Regions from separate parts of the Leptolyngbya sp. AN02str genome, predicted to be linked through region 2. Evidence: riboswitches for the same ligand, from Rfam matches in the RefSeq annotation. Region 2 holds a riboswitch; each other region holds the start of a gene.

Region 1 (7,004 bases), on a different contig from region 2:
GCAGCATGGCTCCAGTATCCATGCCTGCGTCCATCAACATGGTTGTGATGCCTGTTTCTTGCTCCCCATGGTACAAACTCCACTGAATTGGAGCCGCTCCCCGGTAGTATGGCAGCAGCGAGCCGTGGGCATTCACACAGCCCAAGCGAGGCATATCCAATATTTCTTGAGACAAAATCTGCCCATAGGCCACCACCACAAAGACATCGGCTTTGCTAGCGTGCAGCAAATCCAACGTTTCGGCATGCTTTTTCACGCTGCGCGGTTGCCATACCGCGATCGCATGCTGGCTTGCCATTTCCTTAACAGGAGACGGACTCAGCGCACTACCCCGTCCACGACGCTTGTCAGGCTGCGTCACCACAGCCACCACCTCAAACTCAGGGTGCCGAATGAGCGCTTCCAAACTGGGAACTGCAAACTGCGGGGTGCCGAAAAAAACAAGCTTCATAGCTGGCAATAAACCTACAGACCCAAAGACAACCACCTACAAGTTTAAGGGGTAACGTCGGTCTGTAACCGGGCAACGGCATTCACAATCGGCCGTGGTTTATGCCACGGCACAGCCATTCCATGTTGACAATCTCAGCACCCACCTTCCAACAATGCCTGGTTTTGCGAGTCACTTAACACAGTCGCTCAATCCATGCAGGCGATTACCCTTCTTCCAACTGAGATGGAATTCCTAGAATTGGGCAAGGAAAATCATCGGCTAACTCCGCTAACTGTGGATGGTCAAGAGAGCTACAGCCAAGTAGTAGTAGATCAATCTTCATTTCCTTAGCCACAGTCTTTAGGCTTTCCGCTAAGCTGCCAAACCGCAGATGTGCCTCCAAAGAACCACGCCACTCTTCTGCTAAGCATCGAGCTTGCCACAAAATGTAATCTGCTTGATCAAGCGGCGTTTTTGGCACAAGGTCAAGCTCTGCCTGGCAGCCCGTCAAGCAGTCCGACAAGTGAGACAAATGGGGCAACGGAGCACGGAGCGTTTCTTTTCGTCTTAACGGTGTTGCCACGGTTGTTTGGGCAGAACGTAGACTACCAACCGATTGAGACAAAGCAAGGGTTTCTTTTTTATTGGCGTGCTTTTTGGAAAAGTGTCGGTTTGTAGAGCGTCTTCTCGTTTTTTGCTGAAGGGGTTGATCCACGACATACAGCACATGCACCATCACCTGTTTTTGCGTAGCCAAGCGGGTTTGATGGGCAATCCACAACATTAAATCCAATGCAACTTGGCTATTAGGAGAACCTTTATAACCAATCAGCAGGTTGATGACGTCATTAGACTGGATTTCTGCTGTTTCTAAAGACGCTGGCCCCGAAGACAACAGCATGTGGTCCATCAAGTTGGAATCTCCCAACCCATTCTGTAAACGTGCAAGCATGGACTTAATTTTCACAGCCCTTTCCTCTAAATAAGCCTGTAGCTAGGAAGATTGCAATAAAATTTGGAGTTAGCCTGTAGACACAACTCATCGCACAATCACGCCAAACATTGCCATCTATAGCAATGTGATCAAACACTGGCTAATCGCACAGATTGGAGGCAATGATTTTGGTCAGCATGACTCCCCATCAACGCTGGAAACACAAGCGATCGCCCAATTGTGAACAGGCGCTTCATCGCGAAATTTAACAATTAAAAATTGATACAACAGCGAGAGACAGTTTTCCTGCCCAATGAGACATCGACTCAGGACCATTTGCAACTCCATAAAACGCGATAGAAACAGGTCGGCAGTCTAGTGCACGACGCAGGGCGTTTACTCTTGGAAGAGCAGGCTCAAGAATGAAACAGCGTCATTCTCAACCAACCTGAGGATTTTGAAGTCAAGTCAAAAAAATTCTTTCCTTCAATCTCCTCTCAATGCCGACGGAGTTAGCTGACGGGCTAGGGCCGAGAGGTACCCCTCTCCCAACTCAAGGAAAAATAAAGAAAACCTTAAGAACAGCGTCTCTATTCAAGCGCTTTGGAGCAAGGTTTTGCGTCTTCCTTAGGGGAGATACGCCCCAATAAAGTGGTTCCTCCGTTTTGGGGGAAAGCCTTATTGTGAAAAGGCTACAATGACTCCTAACTAAATGATATTCCCCAAATTAGGCCGACCAATACAGATTCAGTACAATACTTAAGCTAACATTCAGGTATTTAATCGTCAACGAATCAATATATTTAGCAATAGATTGAAACAAAATTCGATGCTTTATGAGATTGGCAATCTTTAACTTTTATTTAACTTTGTCGAGGAGTTATTTAATTTAACTTCTCCTGACCAATAGATCCTGACCAATAGGTCTTGTGGGCGATACATTTAATCTTCGATTAAACAATGGGCGATCGCCTCCATCGTTTGAGTAATAGGGTGATTCGGGTATCGCAAACAGAAGAGATCGCAACTTCCCATTTCCATAATTTCTGATGCTAACGGCAACATTCCCAACACGGGTGATTGAAATACAGACTCAATTTGAGTTTGAACAGAAGCTTGAACATACTCATTCAACACTTGATTCATGACCAAAAAATGTTGCGGAATAGCTAACCGTTGAGCCACCTCTAACATGACAGCTAACCATTCAAAATCTTGTGGCTTTAACGTAGCAACAAGGCCTAATTTATCCGACAGCGTCATTAAAAATAAGGCAAGATGGCCAAAGCCAACAGGTGCATCGAGCAACAGATAGTCCAGGGCCAATCGCTCTACCAGTACCTCAAAACGTTGAGATAACGCGGTAACACTATACCCCGTCAATAACAACGACTCTAGATCTTTGAGAGAAGCCTTGGCTGGAATAATTTCAACGCCGCTCCCAATCAAAATAACATTGCGACCTTGAGGGCAAGATGAAACGGCTTGAAAGGAGTCTGAATTTGGCTGTTCAGCGATCCACAAATAGTAGTTCAATAACGGATCAAGCACCGACTGCTCCACCCTAAACAAAGGGTGAAAATCTGACCAGGCCGCACTAGCATCTAAAATGCCAACTCGTTTTTCGTATTTTGCAAGAATCACAGCCAAGTTCGCAACGATATGAGACTTGCCCACCCCATGCTGAGCTGCATGAAACGAAAGAACTTTAGCCATGCTTTATAGAAACAAAAGGGGGAATGAGGATGATGTAAAGAGCAAGTTTACTAAGCTAGCAAGAGGAGCTGATGACGTATTTCGGTAAAGCTGTCAGCAGGTTTAAGTCAGCAAAGATACATCCATATTTAAGACAAGGTAATAAATTTTGGCAACTCAGTCTCGGTATATTGTCCTACTTGTAATAGCTCACCATTCGAATTTTGTCGAGTCTTTCAAGATTAAAGATTGACTCCAAACACAATCCGTCTCGTCAATGGGTTTGATTATATATCAATGCTTAAGTCAAGCTAACAAAACATCAAGAGGGATGTTCTTTATAGTAAAGATTTTAAATAACGATGAAGCTTTATAGCTTAGTCTAGGCATGTGAAGGTGGGTTCAGTTTACTCTGTGGTGTTAAGGTTTCACTTATATAAGGTTTCACTTATATTATGCCCAAGATAGTTTCTATTCACTCTTATCGAGGCGGAACTGGCAAATCAAACTCGACCTCAAATATTGCAGCGATTGTAGCGAGCCGAGGCAACCGAGTGTGCATTGTGGACACAGATATTCAGTCTCCAGGGGTTCACGTTCTATTTGGGTATGACGAAAGCTCTCTAGAGCGATCGCTCAATGACTACCTTTGGGGGCGATTGCCCATCGAAGAAACCGCCTACGATGTTTCTTCAGTATTACAAGGAAAAGGGACATCTCGAAGCGCCATTTACCTTGTCCCTTCCAGTGTAAAAGCTAGTGACATCGCCCGTATTTTGCGAGAAGGTTACGATGTAAATTTATTGAATGACGGCTTTCAAGATCTCATTGATAAGCTTGATCTAGATTATTTATTTATTGATACTCATCCCGGATTGAATGAGGAAACATTGCTTTCCATCACAATTTCGGACGTGTTGTTATTAGTCTTAAGGCCTGATCAGCAAGACTATCAGGGAACCGCCGTGACGGTAGATGTTGCCAGAAAGCTAGAAGTTCCAGAGCTTTTTATGATTGTGAATAAAGCTCCTACCATTTTTGATTTTAATCAGCTCAAGGAAAAGGTGGAAGATATATATTCAGCGCAAGTTGCCGGAGTGCTCCCCCATTCTGATGAAATGATGATTTTGGCGAGCAGCGGAGTCTATGCATTGAGATATCCAGACCACGAGTTCACCAAGGTATTTGAAGCCATTGCGGATCGAGTCATGTCTTGAGCGATCGCTCCTACCCGCTCAGGTTTGTCAGTGCCTCAAGCGCGAGTGCTTCATATGGCGCAAGGACATTCGCTGATTTCTCAGTCCATTTGCTTAGCCAGGCTGAAATCACAGAGCAACTGGAGCGGCAAATGCCTGCAAAGATGGGGTAAATGTGTGAGCCCCTCTCTGGTTTTGGGAAACCTTGAAGGGTGACCAAAGTCCTGTCTCCAGCCATTGTTGACGTTTGTGTAAAGCCCTCTGCCAAGCCGAGCACTAACATCAGGAAACCATGAAGTGGGTGCTGTTTTCCTGAATCTTGCAAAATGCCTGAGTAGACATTACTTGGCTCTCGTGTTCCCCAACTCAACCTATTGCGCGATCACCCTATGTCGTTTCTTAGCCGCATATTTGGCCTACGTGAAAACGAAACCATGGGGGTTATCACCCTCAGCTTAATTTTTTTAAGTAATGCGATCGCCCAAAAAGTTTCTGAGATTTCCTCCATCAGCAACTTCATCAATGACGTTGGGGTTTCACAAATTCTGATTGTTTGGATCATTGACGGCGCAATTCTAATTCTGACAACCGGACTGCAATCTCTCCTCATCGATCGGTTTGATCGCATCACCCTGCTCAAGGGAGTCAGCATTGGCTTGGCGATCGCCTACGTCTTGTTGCGGCTGCTGGTCATTTTTGGCGCGCCCAGTGGGTTAACCTACGCCATCTTTTACTTGCTTTCTCAACAACAGGCATTTTTCTTACCGCTGGTGCTGTGGTTAGTCGCCAGCGATATGTTCGAAGTTGCCCAAACCCAGCGCCTATTCCCCTTCATCGCCAACTGGGAATTGGTGGGCAATTTGGTCGGAATTGGCTGTGCGGCATTGGCTCCGCTGCTTTTTGTGTCGCTCAATACGCGGCCTGAAGAGCTGCTCATGTTCAATATTTTGATCTATCTGCTCATTGTGGTTGCCACAAGCGTAGGATTGAAACGGAACCAACTGCGTGCAGTTCACCACAAAACTGAGACGATGCAAGAAACACTCACCGAAGGTTGGGGATTTATTCGAGAAGTTCCTGCCTTTCGGTTTCTGTCTATTTCGCTCTTTTGTGTGTGGATATGCGACACCATTCTAGAGTTTCATTTTTTTCGAATTACCGAGTCTGCATTCGCTGAAAGCGGTACCTACCAAACCTTCTATAGTTTGATTGTGTTGGCTCGCATTTTGGGATATATGGCCATTCAAAGTTTCCTCACTCAGCGATTAATTACAGGAATTGGGTTGAAAAACACCTTCGTTATTTCTCCTGTGTTTTCGTTGATGGGAACAGTATGTATGATTGGTTTACCCAATTTAATGGGGGCTATCAGTGGCATTTTCACCCACAAACTTCCTTTATTCAGCGTTTCCGAAACGGCTTATAAATCGCTTCAAGGGCTTGTACCCGAAGAACGGCGGGGTCGAGTCTCTATTTTTATGGATAGTTATCTCAATTCAGCCGGAAGTATTCTGGCAGCCATTTTGTTGGGTTGCATTGTGCTAACGAGCACGCATCTGTCCGTTCAACCCCATACTGTTTATTTAGCGATCGCCTTTTTGGCTGGACTGATTGCACTGTGGGCCGCATTGCGAATGCGCAGTGTATACGAAGCAAGTCTGCTGAACTGGCGGCTCAAGCGGCGGCGACGCGGAAAAAGCGTATTGGATACTCTCGACCTTTGAAGATTTGAAGATTTGTTTGGGATAAGTGAGTTGATATGACGACAGGCAAGGCCAATTCAAGCCGATTTCTTAGCTTAAGGTGGAAACTACTCATCGCATTTTCCCTCATCTTTTCAGGTGCATTTGCGATCGCCTTTTACTGGTTCTACCAATTTGCCACCGAAAAAACACTTTCGCGGCTGCGTAGCGACATGGAAGATACCCTCGAAGGTGCCGTCGAGGGTGTGGATGTCGAGAATTTGCTGGAATTGTATGAAACCGGGAAACCCAATGCCGACGGGTTTTCTGATGATCCACGTTATCAAAAACAAATTGCCTGGTTTCAGCTCGTTCACAGCATTGAACCGAGGGCGTGGCTGTATAGCTATCTAGTTCGCGATACCGCCAAAACAGCCGACAATCCCGATGGCAAAGAGTTAGTGTACATCGTGGATTTGTGGTCAACCGCAGATGCAGCACAGCGCTCCAAAGCAGCAGGTTTCCTAGAAACGTCGCCCTGTCCTTGCCCGCAATCCCTTCGAATTGCCACGACTGGCATCAGCGAAATTGATGAGGAAATTTACAGCGATCAGTTTGGGAATTGGCTTTCGGCCTATGCGCCGCTTCGAGATGAGGATGGCGATGTTGTTGCAATTCTTGGCTTGGATTTGGAAGCCGCGTATGTTGCTCAAGTTCAAAAAGCCATTCGCGATCGCGTTCTGGTTTCATTTGGCTTGGCATACATTTCTCTATTTGGCTTAGTGTATTTCTTCTCCGATCTGTTTACAAAGAACTTAAATCGTCTCAAGATTGCAGCAGAACAGGTGGGAGAAGGTCGCTATGAACAGGACTTTTCCTCCTTTGAAGGGGCCAAACTGCCGGATGAAATTAGCATGTTGGCGGCTGTGTTTGACAAGATGGTGACCAAGGTTAAAGGTCGAGAAGATCAACTCAAACAGCAGGTTGCCGAATTGAAAATTGAAATTGATGAAACCAAGCGCAAAAAGCAGGTGAGCGAAATTGTCGATTCCGACTTTTTCCAA
Region 2 (7,004 bases):
GTGCGTGACTTTGTCTCCTCTGCACTTTTGTTTTTGATCAAAGGCGAATACGACATGGTTCGCAACTTTTTGATCGAAACGTTGGCGCTGCAAAGTAGCGACAAGCAAATGGACTGGTTTAATGCAGGACTGGGCGTGATGCCAGCCAGTTTTAAGGTCGTGTCGGAAAGCGACGGACAATACTTGGTGGCCGACTTTGGTGAACACGCAATCGGTCGAGTTACTCCCGTCGATTCCTGCTTGTGGTGGATGATCTTACTGCGGGCCTATGTCAAAGCCAGCGGTGATTGGGAACTGGCGCATCAGCCCGATTTTCAGCAGGGTATCGTGTGGATTCTCAAGCTGTGCCTGGCTGATCGCTTCGATATGTATCCCACCATGTTGGTGCCCGATGGCGCGTTTATGATTGACCGTCGCATGGGTGTAGATGGGCATCCGCTCGAAATTCAGGCTTTGTTTTACGCAGCACTGCGAGCTGCGCGGGAGCTGTTACTTCCCGGCTTCAAGCGCGACATTTACTACCACATTGTGAACCAGCGGTTGGGCAGTTTGAGCTATCACATCCGCCAGTACTACTGGCTGGACTTAAAGCGACTCAACAATATTTATCGCTACCGAGCCGAAGAATTTGGGATTTCGGCGGTTAACAAGTTCAACATCTATCCCGACTCCATTCCCGACTGGATTCATGACTGGATGCCAGAGCGAGGTGGCTTTTTGGCAGGAAACTTAGGGCCAGCTCGGATGGATTTCCGCTTTTTTACGCTGGGAAATTTGATGGCGGTGATTAGTTCGCTGGTGAGTGATGATGAAGCTCAGCTCATCATGGATTTAATCGAGCAGCGGTGGCAAGATTTGGTGGGCTACATGCCAATGAAGATTTGCTATCCTGCCGTGGCTGACTTGGAATGGAAGATTTTGACTGGGTGCGATCCCAAAAATGTGCCCTGGTCGTATCACAATGGCGGCAACTGGCCAGTGCTCATGTGGTTTTTGGCGGCGGCAGCGGTGAAGACAGGACGCGTTGATATGGCTCAGCGGGCGATCGCCATTGCCGAAAAACGCCTGAGTGAGGACGAGTGGCCCGAATATTACGACGGTCGGCATGGTCGATTGGTGGGCAAAGCATCCCGTAAGTACCAAACTTGGACTATTGCGGGGTTCCTATTGGCAAAAGAGCTGATTGCCCATCCAGAACACCTAAATCTTATTTCGTTTAACGAAGATCCAGATGTGCTGGATTGGATGTTAAAAGTTCAAGACATTAGCTGATGGATGGGCTGTTCTGAGGTTTGCGCAGCGCGCAAACCTCAGAACAGCCCTTAATCGAAACTGACGTTAAAAAAGAGTTCACGAACTATAGCCATGAACTCTTTTTTTATTCATCTTATCGATGCATCTAAAATTGATTGCACCAAACGCTCAACGGCTAGAGCGGTTACGCCGCAACTTGCGGTGTCTCCTTTTGCTCTAGATTCTTAGCGTTTCCCTGAATCAGTTTGTCGTAGAGCTGCCCCAACTGAGTGGTGACTCCCTCCCAACTGAAATAGGTTTCGACTCTGTGGCGACCGTTGTTGCCCAATTCGGCTCGCCACGTGTCGTTTTCTAAAATGCGATCGATTGCATGAGCAAACGCATCAACATCCTTGGGCGGTACCAGCAAACCTGTTTCTTCAGAAACGACGGTGAACTGCAATCCACCAACATCGCTGGCCACAACGGGAGTGCGGCTGGCCATTGCCTCAATAGGTACTAGGCCAAAGGGCTCATAATGGCTGGGCACAACGCTCACATCGGCTGCCGCATAGTATAGGTGTAGATTCGTTTCATCCAACCGACCAGGGAAGCTCGTCATGTCTTGCATGCCTAGCTCGTGAACAATTTTCTCGATGCGATCGCGCTCATTCCCATCGCTTTTACCAGGGCGACTACCGCCACCGATAATTAGCTGCAGGTTTTCGTGGTCACGTAGTTTGGACTGGGCGATCGCCTGAACCAACGTTTCGATCCCTTTCCGTGGGTCAAATCGACCCACATACAAGGCAATCTTGGCATCGGGATCTAAACCGAGCTGTGCCCGCGCTTCCTGGCGCGATACATTGCCAAAGCGTTGAATATCGGTGCCACATGGAACAATCACCACATTGCCCAGTTCCGAAACATATTCCCGCATGTGAGCTTGCTCCTGCGGGCTAGTTGCCACAACACAATCAACCGTCTCAAGACAGGTTTTTTCGACCGGCAGACGCTGCATCGCCACAGTAGGCATTTGAGCGATCGCCTTGTACTTTACGGCTCCCAATGAGTGATAGGTGTGAACCTGCACCAGTGGATACTTTTGCCGTAGATTCATCCCCACCCAAGACGACAACCAATAGTGGGTATGGACAAGCGAATAAGATACCGATTCCCGGCGCTGAAACGCTTCCATTGAGCTAACAAACTCGGGTAGATACTCAAACAGTTCATTACGGCTACGAAACTCTAACGGCCCAGCCTGAACGCGGATCGTGCGGCAGGTTGGAGAATGCTGCACGATTTCTGGCTGATCTGCATGGCTCTTGCGGGTGTACATATCAACGATCCAACCCTGCTTTGCCAAATGTTCGCCCACTTGGCGAACATACACATTTTGGCCACCAGCTTCCTCTTGACCAATTTCGGCTGCTGGGTCGCCAGCAACAGAAATTAGAGCAATTCGCCGATTTTGATCTGGAAACATGACTGACTCTTTCACCTCATGGTTCACGATTTTTGCTCGACACCAGAGGCAATAGTTATTGGACCCTCAGTGTCAGAGCCGGCACAAAACTACTACAAAGCCGCATACTGAAATTGAAGGATACTGACGAAAATCGAACCGTAAAACAATTGTGCAAAGCGACTTTGCAAGCAACTGTGCCGATTGTACAGTCCCTCTCAATGCCGACGAAGTTAGCTGACGGGCTAGGGCTGAGAGTTGCCCTTCCTTTGAAGGTTTTGAGTATGACCAGTTAGAGCTGTAAGCAATTGAAAATTGCAAGTTTCTAGCTGGCTTCTTCAGTTCCCTTCCGTAAAAGATATGCCCCAAAGTTTGGTTCCTCCGCTCCAGTAAGGTGCTTTGATTAGCCAATTCGGCAACTCAAGCCTTACTGAATTAGGCTGACTTATGAGTTTTGCTGCGAGAATAGCTTACCAAAAGTTTTTAGTCAACTCATCACCCCAAAGGGATAAGCCTGGTATAGGAGATGACCAAAAGCAGTTAGAAACTACCGATTTTAATTTACGGTTTACCGTACTTGATGCAAAAAAGTATTTGTATCAGGTACGGCTTCGGTTAGCTATCAAGAATCGCAAATTGTTTCAACAAAATGAATTTTCACAGCTTAAGCCTTGATTCCGTTTGGCGATCGCTATCCTTTTGATCTCATCCTTTGCTGCTTTTACTCATACTCATGTGCAAATTCATGTGAAAAATTTGGACAACAGTTTGAACTCTTGAAGAAAACATGAGCACTTTTCAACTTAACCGCATGATTAGCATCCATCCCCCAACTGGGTGAATTAAAGCTCAAAGAGGAACAAGGAAGGAACTTCATTCGTCCTTTCAACCCGTTTATCAGTGCTTAAAATATCAGGTCTTAAAACTGGCTTGAATGAGATTCGAAGCTGTTACGAGAAATGCAACGAAAGTCATGTGACAGTTTGGAAAGAGAACCTTGATAAACCTTGGATTTGTTTTTTCGAAATACAACAGTAATAGGTTCGCAAGGAAAGAAGATTGACTCAACGTTAGAGGAACTTCTTATCGCTAGAACCCATCTTAAAACTTAATGCGCTCAAGTTCTTGTTCATTCAAACTGGCTGTAATTGACGCTCAAAACAACTCATTTTTGTATGCAATGCATAGCCGTTTGAAGAACTAAATTGATTCGTCTCTTGAGCCATTCTCTCACCTATTTTCGATGGAAGGAACTGACATGAAACGCTCTATTAAGTCGATCGCTGCTCTCTCTTCTTTGGCTGTTTTGGCCGTTGCTCCAGTTGTATTCTCAGCCAACTCTGCTTCGGCGCTGCCCCTGGCTCGCGGTATGAATGGTAACTACCTCGGCGCTGGTATTTCGGCAGGAGTAACTGAAGATGCTTCTGGTGACAGCACGTTTGGTGCCAATGTTCAGGGACGTTTTGATGTGCCTTTGGCTCCTGTCTCTGTTCGGGGTGCTGCTCTGTTTGGTGATGATTCTGTCGCACTCATGCCTATCGTCACTTACGATGCGGCGATCGCTCCCAACACAAACCTGTACTTGGGCGGTGGCTACTCCTTCGTTACCAATGAAGGCAACTCGACTCCTCTAGGCGACAAAAATGCGCCCGTCATCACTGCTGGCGTTGAAACAGCCGTGCTCAGCAATGTCGTGGTGTACGGAGATGCCAAAGTTGGCTTCGATGCTTACCGCAACAGCAACGATGCAGCGGTAAGCCTCCAACTCGGCGCTGCTTATCGCTTCTAAGCTGAAGGCGCTTCCTGGCAATCCTTTCGGTTAGCGCATAGGGTTAAGCCAATAAGGTTAGTCGCATAAGCCTCAAGCCGCTCGATGTACTGCATCGGGTGGCTTTTTGGATCAGGGACACTCAAAGGCGATCGCACAGTTCAACCCGGTTGAACCAAGGCTTACCAAACTGGTAAGCCCTGTGCAAAAGCGCTCAGCCATTGTTTCGCATCAACCGTTGCAGGACTGAACTGACGTTAATAGGACTTACGCACTTCATCCGAAAAACCTGGGGATTGAATGATGTGTGGGGCGCTTAGCGCCCCACACATCATTCAACTGCACAAGTCCTGGTTAAAATAAGCTGGTGATCATGCAAATTGAATCATCAATTTAACAATTAATTAAAGTTCTACCCATCAACAGCAGTTAGGTCTATATCCAGTAAAACTGGGTAGACAATCGGAACCTTGCCCACCAGGTCACAACTGGATCAGCCGCACGGGTAGTAGCAAGCTCAGGCTTTGCACGTTTTTCAATTGAAAGAACGAAAGAATAAATTTTTAGTGTTGGAGCCGAATTTCTTTGCGGATCGGCACTATGGTTTCGGTATGCGAGTGATAAAATAGCTATGATTTCCCAGAATCTCTATCGGGATAGTGTGAATCAGTGGCTTGCCTAGAGTGCGCTCTCGCACCACCCCTTGCCTTAGTCCGTCAATTACTTAAAACTGTTACTGCGCTTATGTCTCCCACCTCAGTACCTGCCGCTGCCCAAGTCTCTAAGGTTTCCAAAGTTGAAGGGATTAAAGAGCGTAGCAATCAACTGCGTGAACCCGTTGCTACTGAACTGTTATTAGACACAACGCACTTCACTGAAGAGGCGGTTCAAATCCTGAAGTTCCACGGCTCCTACCAGCAAGACAATCGGGACAACCGGGTCAAAGGTCAGGAGAAAGACTACTCATTCATGTTGCGGACTCGGAACCCAGGTGGGTTCATTCCGGCTCAGCTCTATCTCGTTCTGGATGAATTGGCCGATCGCTACGGCAGTGGTACGCTGCGGGCCACGACTCGCCAGGGATTTCAGCTCCATGGTGTGCTGAAGAAAGATTTGAAAGCCACGATTGCGGCCATTGTGCAAAATATGGGCTCGACGCTAGGAGCCTGTGGCGACCTGAACCGTAACGTGATGGCCCCGCCCGCCCCATACCAAAACCGAAAAGATTATGCATATGCTTGGGAATACGCTAACCATATTGCAGACTTGTTGACTCCCCAAACGGGCGCGTACTACGAAATTTGGCTGGATGGTGAGAAGTATTTATCTGCTGAGGAACACCCCGATGTGGTAGCGGCTCGTCAGCGTAACGGCAATGGCACGGTGATTCATGATGTAGAAGAGCCGATTTATGGCACTCACTACATGCCACGCAAGTTTAAGTGTGCCGTGACCGTACCTGGCGATAACTCGGTAGACCTGTTCTCACAAGATGTAAGCCTGGTGGTGATTACAGACAGCGCAGGTGAACTGTTGGGCTTTAACGTATATGCTGGCGGCGGTTTAGGTCGAACTCACAACAAAGAAGAAACGTTTGCTCGCATTGCCGATGAGATTGGTTATGTCGATAAAGCGGATATCTATGATTTTGTGAAGGCGATTGTGGCGACCCAGCGTGATTATGGCGATCGCACCGATCGTCGTCACGCCCGCATGAAATATCTAATCAATGATTGGGGAGTGGAGCGATTCCGTGAAGCGGTTGAGCGCTACTTTGGTAAGTCCATTCAGCCAGCAAAGCCCCTACCCGAGTTCAAGTATCTCGACTTTTTAGGATGGCATGAGCAGGGAGATGGCAAGCTGTTTTTGGGCATCTCGGTTCAGAATGGCCGAGTCAAAGATGAGGGTACCTTCCAACTTAAAACAGCGCTGCGCCAAATTGAGTCCAAATTTGCTTTGCCCATGCGGGTTACCCCTCACCAAAACGTGCTGCTGTACGACATTGATCCTGCTGCCAAGGAAGCCATTCAGCAAATTTTGACCGATCACGGCGTCCCAACTGTTGAGGCGATCGATTCTCTAGAGCGCTTGTCGATGGCTTGTCCTGCCCTGCCGACCTGTGGCCTTGCCATTACCGAGTCAGAGCGCGTATTGCCTAGCATTTTGGAGCGCGTGCGTGCCCTGCTTGACAAAGTTGGTCTCAAGGACGAACAGTTTGTGATTCGCATGACAGGGTGCCCCAATGGTTGCGCGCGGCCTTATCTGGCGGAGTTGGGATTTGTGGGGCAGTCGCCCGAGTCGTACCAGATCTGGCTGGGGGCTGATCCCCACCAAACTCGCCTTTCTCGTCCCTTTGCGGAAAAGGTGCACGTGAATGATTTGGAAGCGTTGCTAGAGCCGTTGTTCCTGAACTTTAAGCAGAACCGCCAACCCAATGAAAGCTTTGGCAACTTCTGCGATCGCGTTGGGTTTGATGCGTTGCGGCAGTTCACCGTTCCTACCGTTCCTGCCAAGAGTTCTGGCAAAGCACGATAC
Region 3 (7,004 bases), on a different contig from region 2:
CCTGGTCAGCAAGATGCTCAATCAATTGGTTTATCAGAGGGCGCGAAAGAGGTTTACGCCAGGTTGACTTGCCAGGTTTACCAAGAACGATTTGAGTGATGTAATAAGTTTTAGCCGTACGGGCGATCGCAGTTGGAATATCATCATCCTTAACCTGTAGAAACTTGCCTCGAAGATCCTGACAAAGTTGCTCACAGGTATTGATATAAAGTGCTTCTGACTTGGATAGGGAGCGATTGGGATCGTTGATAACTAACGCATAAAGCGGTGCATTCATCCGATTGGCTAAATCAGCGCCTCGCCTCAGTAGCCGAATTGAGTGAGGTGCCATAGACAGGCAAACCAATACTCGTTCATGGATGCAACACGGAGGATTAGCACTTTCGATCGCGTTTCCACTTAAACGTGATGCTTCACGCATTCCTTCTTGCTCAACCCTATCCGCAATGCATCGCAACGCTAACTCTCGCAGCATTACTAAACTCTGCCATTGAAAGACCGTTTGAAGAGATTGCTCTACCGTCTCAGACGGGTAGATGTTCCCAACTTGGAGCCGCTTCTGCAATTTCTCTGGAGTAACGTCAACGATGACCACTTGAGACGCTTCATCAAATAAGCGATTGGGAATCGTTGCTTTTACGATGATACCTGGAACCTTTGTCACAACATCTTTTAACCGCTCCAAGTCCTGAATATTAATAGTAGAGTAAACATCAATTCCCGCTGCTAAAAGCGCCTCAACATCCTGATATCGATATTCATAGTCAACCCCAGAGAAATTGGTATGGGCTAATTCATCAACCAGTACAAGTTGAGGTTGACGAGCCAAAATAGTGCTCGTGTCCATTTCGTGAAAAATGATTCCACATTGAGTGATCGCCTTTCGGGGTATGATTTCCATCCCTTGGGCTTTAGCGATAGTTGCAGGGCGATCGTGAGCTTCTAATAGCCCAATCACAACATCTTTTCCCTGATGCTTAAGCTGCTGCGCTTCCTCAAGCATTTTGTAAGTTTTGCCGACACCAGGAGCTATGCCAATAAAGATCTTGTGCTTGCCCCGGCGAGTTGTACAGGAGTAAGAACTATCCAACACGGTTGAAATAGAATTATGCATCGTTCAATTCTTCAAAAATCACTGTTTTGCAGATAATTTTTCATAAGCTGTTTAGCATGATGAGTTGTATCTGCTGTACCACTCACAATTAGGAGGTACTCACCTTGTGCTACTCGTTTGGCATATTGGTTAAGCTGACGTTGAGCAATTTTCAAGCTAATTCCTGCTCCAATCATGCCACCTGAGATTGTACAGAACAAACCACTAGAGAAAATGTAAATGCATTTGGAAAGCAACATTGCTCCGCTAACACCAGGCATCGCTGTAACACTCAACCCTAGTGCAAATCCAATAATCCCGCCCAGTGTATTGCCAATTAACCAACCCATTTTGAAGGCTCCACCATCGCCAATAAAAACCCTTGCAGATACACACTTCCTATGCTCTACAGGATAAGCATTGTGATTGTCTGAGTTATGGTTAAACTCATCGTTATGGTTAAACTCATCACAAGCCATCCACTCTTTGCCAACGATCAAAACGTTTGCCCTGGAAAAACCAGCCAGAATTAGCTGATTAAATGCTTGAATTGCTGATTCGTAGTTTGGAATGACAAAAATAGCGCGACAGTTTTGATCGTTCCTTTCAATTCTTCTGTTTGAAATTATAGAAAGAGCCATTTGCGCCCCCAAATGGGATACTGGTGAGTGTTGCTCAGGTGTTTCAGTCATGGGGGTCTCTGCCTGGAGATAGGGACGATCATTTCAAGTTGGAAGAGTTAAACGTGTCGAAATTGTTGGATGCAGGATCAGCATTTGGCGATCGCCAGTTCTGCGTTTCTACTGGTGATGGGTTGGACGCTTGCTCAAAAGTAGAAATGAACACAATCAAGGACGCGAAGCCGAGACAAGACAATATAAAACACGACAGAAAAAAGAACACAAAATTGATGGCATTTCGCGTTTCGTGGTTCGCTACTGGAGCGGCATAGTTCTGCATCTTGTTCATAAAGCTGCTCCGACTTCTACTGGAACTTTTACATCGTTTCGTTGAAAATAGTTCCTTTTGATTGGGCTGTGTTGCTGTGCCAGCAAGACGCGGAGTTAAGAATGCGGCAACGTTGTAGGCAAAGCTTGAGGTCTCAGTTTCGGGTTTCAAGAAATACCAGGTTTGATGATTCTCCTGATACCTCTTTTTTGAGGTATCAATTTGTTGAGGTTGCCTCCAAGGGAAATCTGATTGTTCTGGTTGTGTGGATGATGTCTCTAGATCAGCCAAAACTTCTGTGGCTGACTGATATCGTTGTCTCGCTACAGGCTCTATCATCTTGCGGAGAACCATTTCAAGAGACAAACTAATCGGCTCTGATAAATACTCCTGCCATCTCCAGCAACTGTCGCCACCGTCGTATAGTTCAAATGGCGACATCTGCGTCAATAGGTGTAAGCAGGTGACTCCTAAACTGTATAAGTCACTCGTGTAGTCAACCTGACCCCTAATTTGCTCTGGTGCAGCATATTCGGCACTCCCAATCAGAGTTTCCGTGCTGGCTTGATGGATCGACGTAAGGCGTATGGCGGAGCCAAAATCAACCAGAACCAACTCTCCTTGCTTTCCATCCTGACTGGAGTGGAGTTTATGTGGAGGAGTCTTGCAACGAATAATGTTAGCAGGCTTGATATCACGATGAACAATGTGGCGATCGTGTAGATATTGCAGAACGGGCAGCAGTTCTTGAAGAATAGATCGAACCTCACACTCCTTAAACAGTGCACTACATGTCTCTCGCTCAAGCGTCCGCCCGTCAATCCATTCCTGCACAATAAACGCCTGATGATTTTGGACAAAAGTGTCAATAAATGCGGGAATTTGAGGGTGTTCGCCTAGCTGGCTGAGATATTGCGTTTCCTGCTGAAACACGTGTGCTGAGTGTGGGTAAGGAATTGTCTCATATTCTAGGGACAGTTGCTTAACTACGCAAAACGAAGCTGGATCTTGCTGTTGATCAACTGCCAAAAATGTTTTACCAAGACTTCCTTGACCTAACAGCTTAATGATGCGGTAACGACAATTGAGTGATGAACTAGACTGACCAAGAAGCATATCGCCCCCAGCAAATTTGAGCGGCTGTACTGGCACATGGGAGAGAATAAACAGCCATAAAAAGGCCAGCAACCGTTTCTTTGCCAAACAGTTGCTAACTAGAGCAATCCTATTTGATTTGTGAGAGGGGTGCAGGGGGGGAACCCCTGCGTGGGGGCACCGCCCCCACACCCCATTCTCACAACCGATTTAGGATTGCTCTAGATCTAGATGCCTATGATTAGATCTTGAAATTATCAGACAACGATTACAAGGTATAGACGATATAAATTGATGTTTATTGTGGCTCTATACCTGATATACCCTTCATGTTACCTGCACAAAATTATCACTTAAGGAACGAAGCACACTTCTCTGTAGTCTGAGTGCGATCGAATTGCGTTACAGGTATGTATACCCATCACGTATATCCCGGATATATTGTTTTGCACAGATTTGCATTGCTATGATCGCACCATCAATTGAATAGGTCAGCCTAATTTAATCCTTCTTCAGTAGCAAGTGATTGAGAAGTGATTGAAGCGGAGGAACCATTGCTTGAGGCAAACTTTTTTGGGGCAAACCTTTTTGGGAGAGCATCTCTCAGCTCTAGCCCGTCAGCTAACTCCGTCGGCATTGAGGGGAGACTGAAGAGTCAGCATTTAATTAGATAATCTGATTTTGTCAGTGTCCTTAGTAAGTCGTTGTTCACTTCACTGTAGCTGCTTTCAGCGTTGATAGAAAGGTAGAACTCCTTTTCCTTGCATTGGCGTTCTTTGCCATGCATACGCGATCGCGCTGCAGATGTTTTCAACCTTGAAGGGCAAACTTTACCATGTTTTCAGTATCAGTTAATCGCATTGCACTTATTTCCGTTGATGGCGATCCGGCAGCAGAGATCGGGCAAGAAGAAGCCGGAGGGCAAAACGTTTATGTCCGGCAGGTGGGTCAGGCATTAGCTCAACAAGGGTGGCAGGTTGATATGTTTACTCGGAAGACTAGCCCGACTCAGCCTGCAATAGTGGAGCATTCAGCGAACTGTCGCACCATTCGTCTGGTAGCTGGGCCACAGGAGTTTATGAATCGCGATCGCCTGTTTAGCCATCTACCTGAATTTGTGCAAGCATTTCAAATATTTCAACACCAGCAAGGAATTCAGTATCCCCTAGTGCATACCCACTACTGGTTATCCTCCTGGGTTGGAATGCAGCTAAAGCGGCATCAGCCGCTCACACAAGTACATACTTATCACTCACTGGGCGCTGTTAAATACCAGTCTATTTCCAAGCTTCCCGAAATTGCTGATACCCGGTTAGCGGTCGAGAAAGCTTGTCTGGAGACAGTGGACTGTGTAATTGCAACCAGCCCCCAAGAAGAGCAACAGCTTCGTACCCTGGTATCTTCAAAGGGGCAAATTTACATGATTCCATGTGGGACTGACTTAGAGCGATTTGGGCGTGTTTCACGACTCACGGCTCGGCATCATCTAGGCATCGACCCTTATGCGCCCGTCGTTCTATATGTGGGACGTTTTGATCCGCGCAAGGGAATTGAAACCCTGGTACGTGCGGCAGCTCGTTCTCAATTCTGCCACTACGGACTCCAATTAATCATTGGTGGCGGCAGCCGTCCTGGTCAAAGTGATGGGCTTGAACGAGAGCGAATTGAGAACCTGGTTACATCTCTTGGGTTGGCAGATTGCACAGAGTTTCCAGGACGCTTGGATGAAACACTACCTCTCTATTATGCGGCGGCTGATGTCTGTGTCGTGCCCAGTCACTATGAGCCGTTTGGTTTGGTTGCCATTGAAGCAATGGCAAGCCGTACTCCTGTTATTGCCAGCCAGGTCGGGGGATTGCAATTCACGGTCATTCCACAAGTGACGGGGCTACTGGTTCCTCCCAAAGACGATACAGCACTTGCAATTGCAATGGATCAGGTTCTGAGCAGTCCAAATTGGCGAAACCAGATGGGTGAGGCAGGGCGAATGCGAGCTGAAATCGCCTTTGGTTGGAATAGTGTTGCCTCCAGGATGAGTCAACTTTACAGCACCTTGCTGTCTCAGCCATCGTTCGCTCACAAGCCTACTCCTGTTGCCGCATGAAGATATTTTTGCTAGCGAGCAATGCATTGTTCAAGATGAAACAGGTTTTCCTCAATTTTGTCAGATCTAGTCTTCTAATCCTGGATGTGAGCTTGTTTACGACGGCTGTAACTCTGTTAGCTCATATAGATTCCGTTCAAACAAGCCCTCTCCAGCGCTCTACACCAGCGGCTTTACCAATGTCTGGATTAGGAGATGACAATCTGGGTGGTATGAGCTTAGTCGGTGCTACTGGGTTAGTAGGAGTGATGGGGCTAGCCATTTTAGAGCGAAGACGACAAGTTGCTGTGAGAAGAGATGGTTTGCACAGCGATGCGTTAGAAACGGACACCGAATCCAGTTAAAAAAGTTGCAGTAGGAACGGTAAGGAATGACTACCAGAGATGAATTTCTCTATTCGCGATCGCCCTATCGCGGTCAAGCTAACCCTGCGAATCTAGTATTTAACGCAAATTTGCAAGAGTTTGCCCAGCGCACTGGCTACATTGCCAACCTGGAAACTGGCGGAAAAATCTCTACTGAAGAAGCTTATCAGAGTCTCAAAGCTCTTTGGCAACAGTTTGAATTTGCGAGCCAGCAGTTAGGAATTGACGACACGTTTTCTTCCACATCCCATTTGTGAGATGAATAAGCAACCCCTATGAGCATTACCTACTTGAGAGATCGGGCACGGGAAATTCGCCACGCCCGTACAGAGGCAGAGTGTGAAGCTCTATTAGAAGAGCTGGCTTACTACTTCAACATCATTGCATCTGGAGAGCGTTTGACTACGGAACATAGGCAAAAAGTCTTAAAAAGACTGTGGCATTTACGAGTCAACGCTAGCCGCAAAATTTGCCCTAGATAAGCATTGAACCATTGACAATTTCAACTATCTTGAGTAGAAATGAAACCCAAAGAGACTGTTTTTGTGATTCCAACTTACCGACTACGAGACGTAGCGGAAACCGTTGAGAAATACGACGATAACTTCTGGACCAATGGACACGCTCCTAAAATCATCGTCTTTGATGACTCAAGTTTGGCAAATCACGAGAAGTATTATCCGCTTTTAGAGGGAACTAAAACAGTTAATGAGATCTTTTACGTTGGGCCTCGTGAAAAAGAGGAGTTTATTAACTTCCTGAATGAGAGACTGCGCGATCGCAAACTGGAGTCATTGGTCAGGAACCTATTTCGTCCCAGCTATGGCGGCAATCGTAATTTCACATTGATGTACACGTTGGGGCATCTGATGATCAGTTCAGATGATGATATGCGACCCGACGCACTCATTGAAACCAGTCCAGAATCCTTAGCTACTGAGGAAATTTGCCGGGGTAAATTGTTTAAACCTCAGGAAAACGGGTATGTTCATCGATCCTTTGACTTACTCACCGCGTTTGAAGATGTTTTGGGGAAAAGAGTCAGTCAGGTGCCAGAGAACTATGAGATCGGTGAGTTTGTTGTTGATACTACGATGGAGCTAGAAACCAACACAACAAAAGGTTACTTTCGAGAGAATTCTCTGTTGTTGAAGGAAGGAGAAATTTCAGAGGATGCAGTGGTCAAAATAGCCCAAACGTTTCGCACAGGAACGAATGACATTGACACGCTCGATTTCGTTCATATGTATCTCAACAATGAAGAGCAGCTTTGTCCCGATGATTTGAATGAGCTATATGTTCTCATTAATTTCAGACCCGTTGTGACAAACAAAAACTGGCGAATGGACTGTGGAGTCGCTGGATATGACAATCGCTTGGGTTTACCTCCTTTCTTTCC

What was found. Region 2 has a riboswitch for cyclic di-AMP ahead of ACQ4M4_RS24720 (glycosyltransferase family 4 protein). Riboswitches for the same ligand answer to the same signal wherever they lie in the genome.
Region 1: linked by a shared signal. The riboswitch ahead of ACQ4M4_RS26510 (universal stress protein) and the one ahead of ACQ4M4_RS24720 (glycosyltransferase family 4 protein) in region 2 are both predicted to bind cyclic di-AMP.
Region 3: linked by a shared signal. The riboswitch ahead of ACQ4M4_RS27245 (glycosyltransferase family 4 protein) and the one ahead of ACQ4M4_RS24720 (glycosyltransferase family 4 protein) in region 2 are both predicted to bind cyclic di-AMP.

The regions. Positions count from the first base shown of each region.
Region 1 is NZ_JBNXVR010000058.1:11,800-18,803, forward strand. Features, by position in the region: gene fmt (methionyl-tRNA formyltransferase) at 1-451, opposite strand, end outside; gene ACQ4M4_RS26510 (universal stress protein) at 657-1,385, opposite strand; cyclic di-AMP (ydaO/yuaA leader) riboswitch at 1,854-2,071, opposite strand; gene ACQ4M4_RS26515 (MinD/ParA family ATP-binding protein) at 2,310-3,083, opposite strand; gene ACQ4M4_RS26520 (MinD/ParA family ATP-binding protein) at 3,518-4,279, shown strand; gene ACQ4M4_RS26525 (hypothetical protein) at 4,648-5,982, shown strand; gene ACQ4M4_RS26530 (HAMP domain-containing protein) at 6,018-7,004, shown strand, end outside.
Region 2 is NZ_JBNXVR010000048.1:11,548-18,551, forward strand. Features, by position in the region: gene ACQ4M4_RS24715 (glycoside hydrolase 100 family protein) at 1-1,272, shown strand, start outside; gene ACQ4M4_RS24720 (glycosyltransferase family 4 protein) at 1,439-2,722, opposite strand; cyclic di-AMP (ydaO/yuaA leader) riboswitch at 2,910-3,129, opposite strand; gene ACQ4M4_RS24725 (hypothetical protein) at 3,960-4,490, shown strand; gene sir (sulfite reductase, ferredoxin dependent) at 5,214-7,004, shown strand, end outside.
Region 3 is NZ_JBNXVR010000064.1:2,427-9,430, forward strand. Features, by position in the region: gene ACQ4M4_RS27230 (sensor histidine kinase KdpD) at 1-1,114, opposite strand, end outside; gene ACQ4M4_RS27235 (hypothetical protein) at 1,126-1,785, opposite strand; gene ACQ4M4_RS27240 (protein kinase domain-containing protein) at 1,814-3,244, opposite strand; cyclic di-AMP (ydaO/yuaA leader) riboswitch at 3,621-3,787, shown strand; gene ACQ4M4_RS27245 (glycosyltransferase family 4 protein) at 3,972-5,240, shown strand; gene ACQ4M4_RS27250 (hypothetical protein) at 5,420-5,584, shown strand; gene ACQ4M4_RS27255 (DUF7219 family protein) at 5,611-5,862, shown strand; gene ACQ4M4_RS27260 (hypothetical protein) at 5,881-6,087, shown strand; gene ACQ4M4_RS27265 (hypothetical protein) at 6,127-7,004, shown strand, end outside.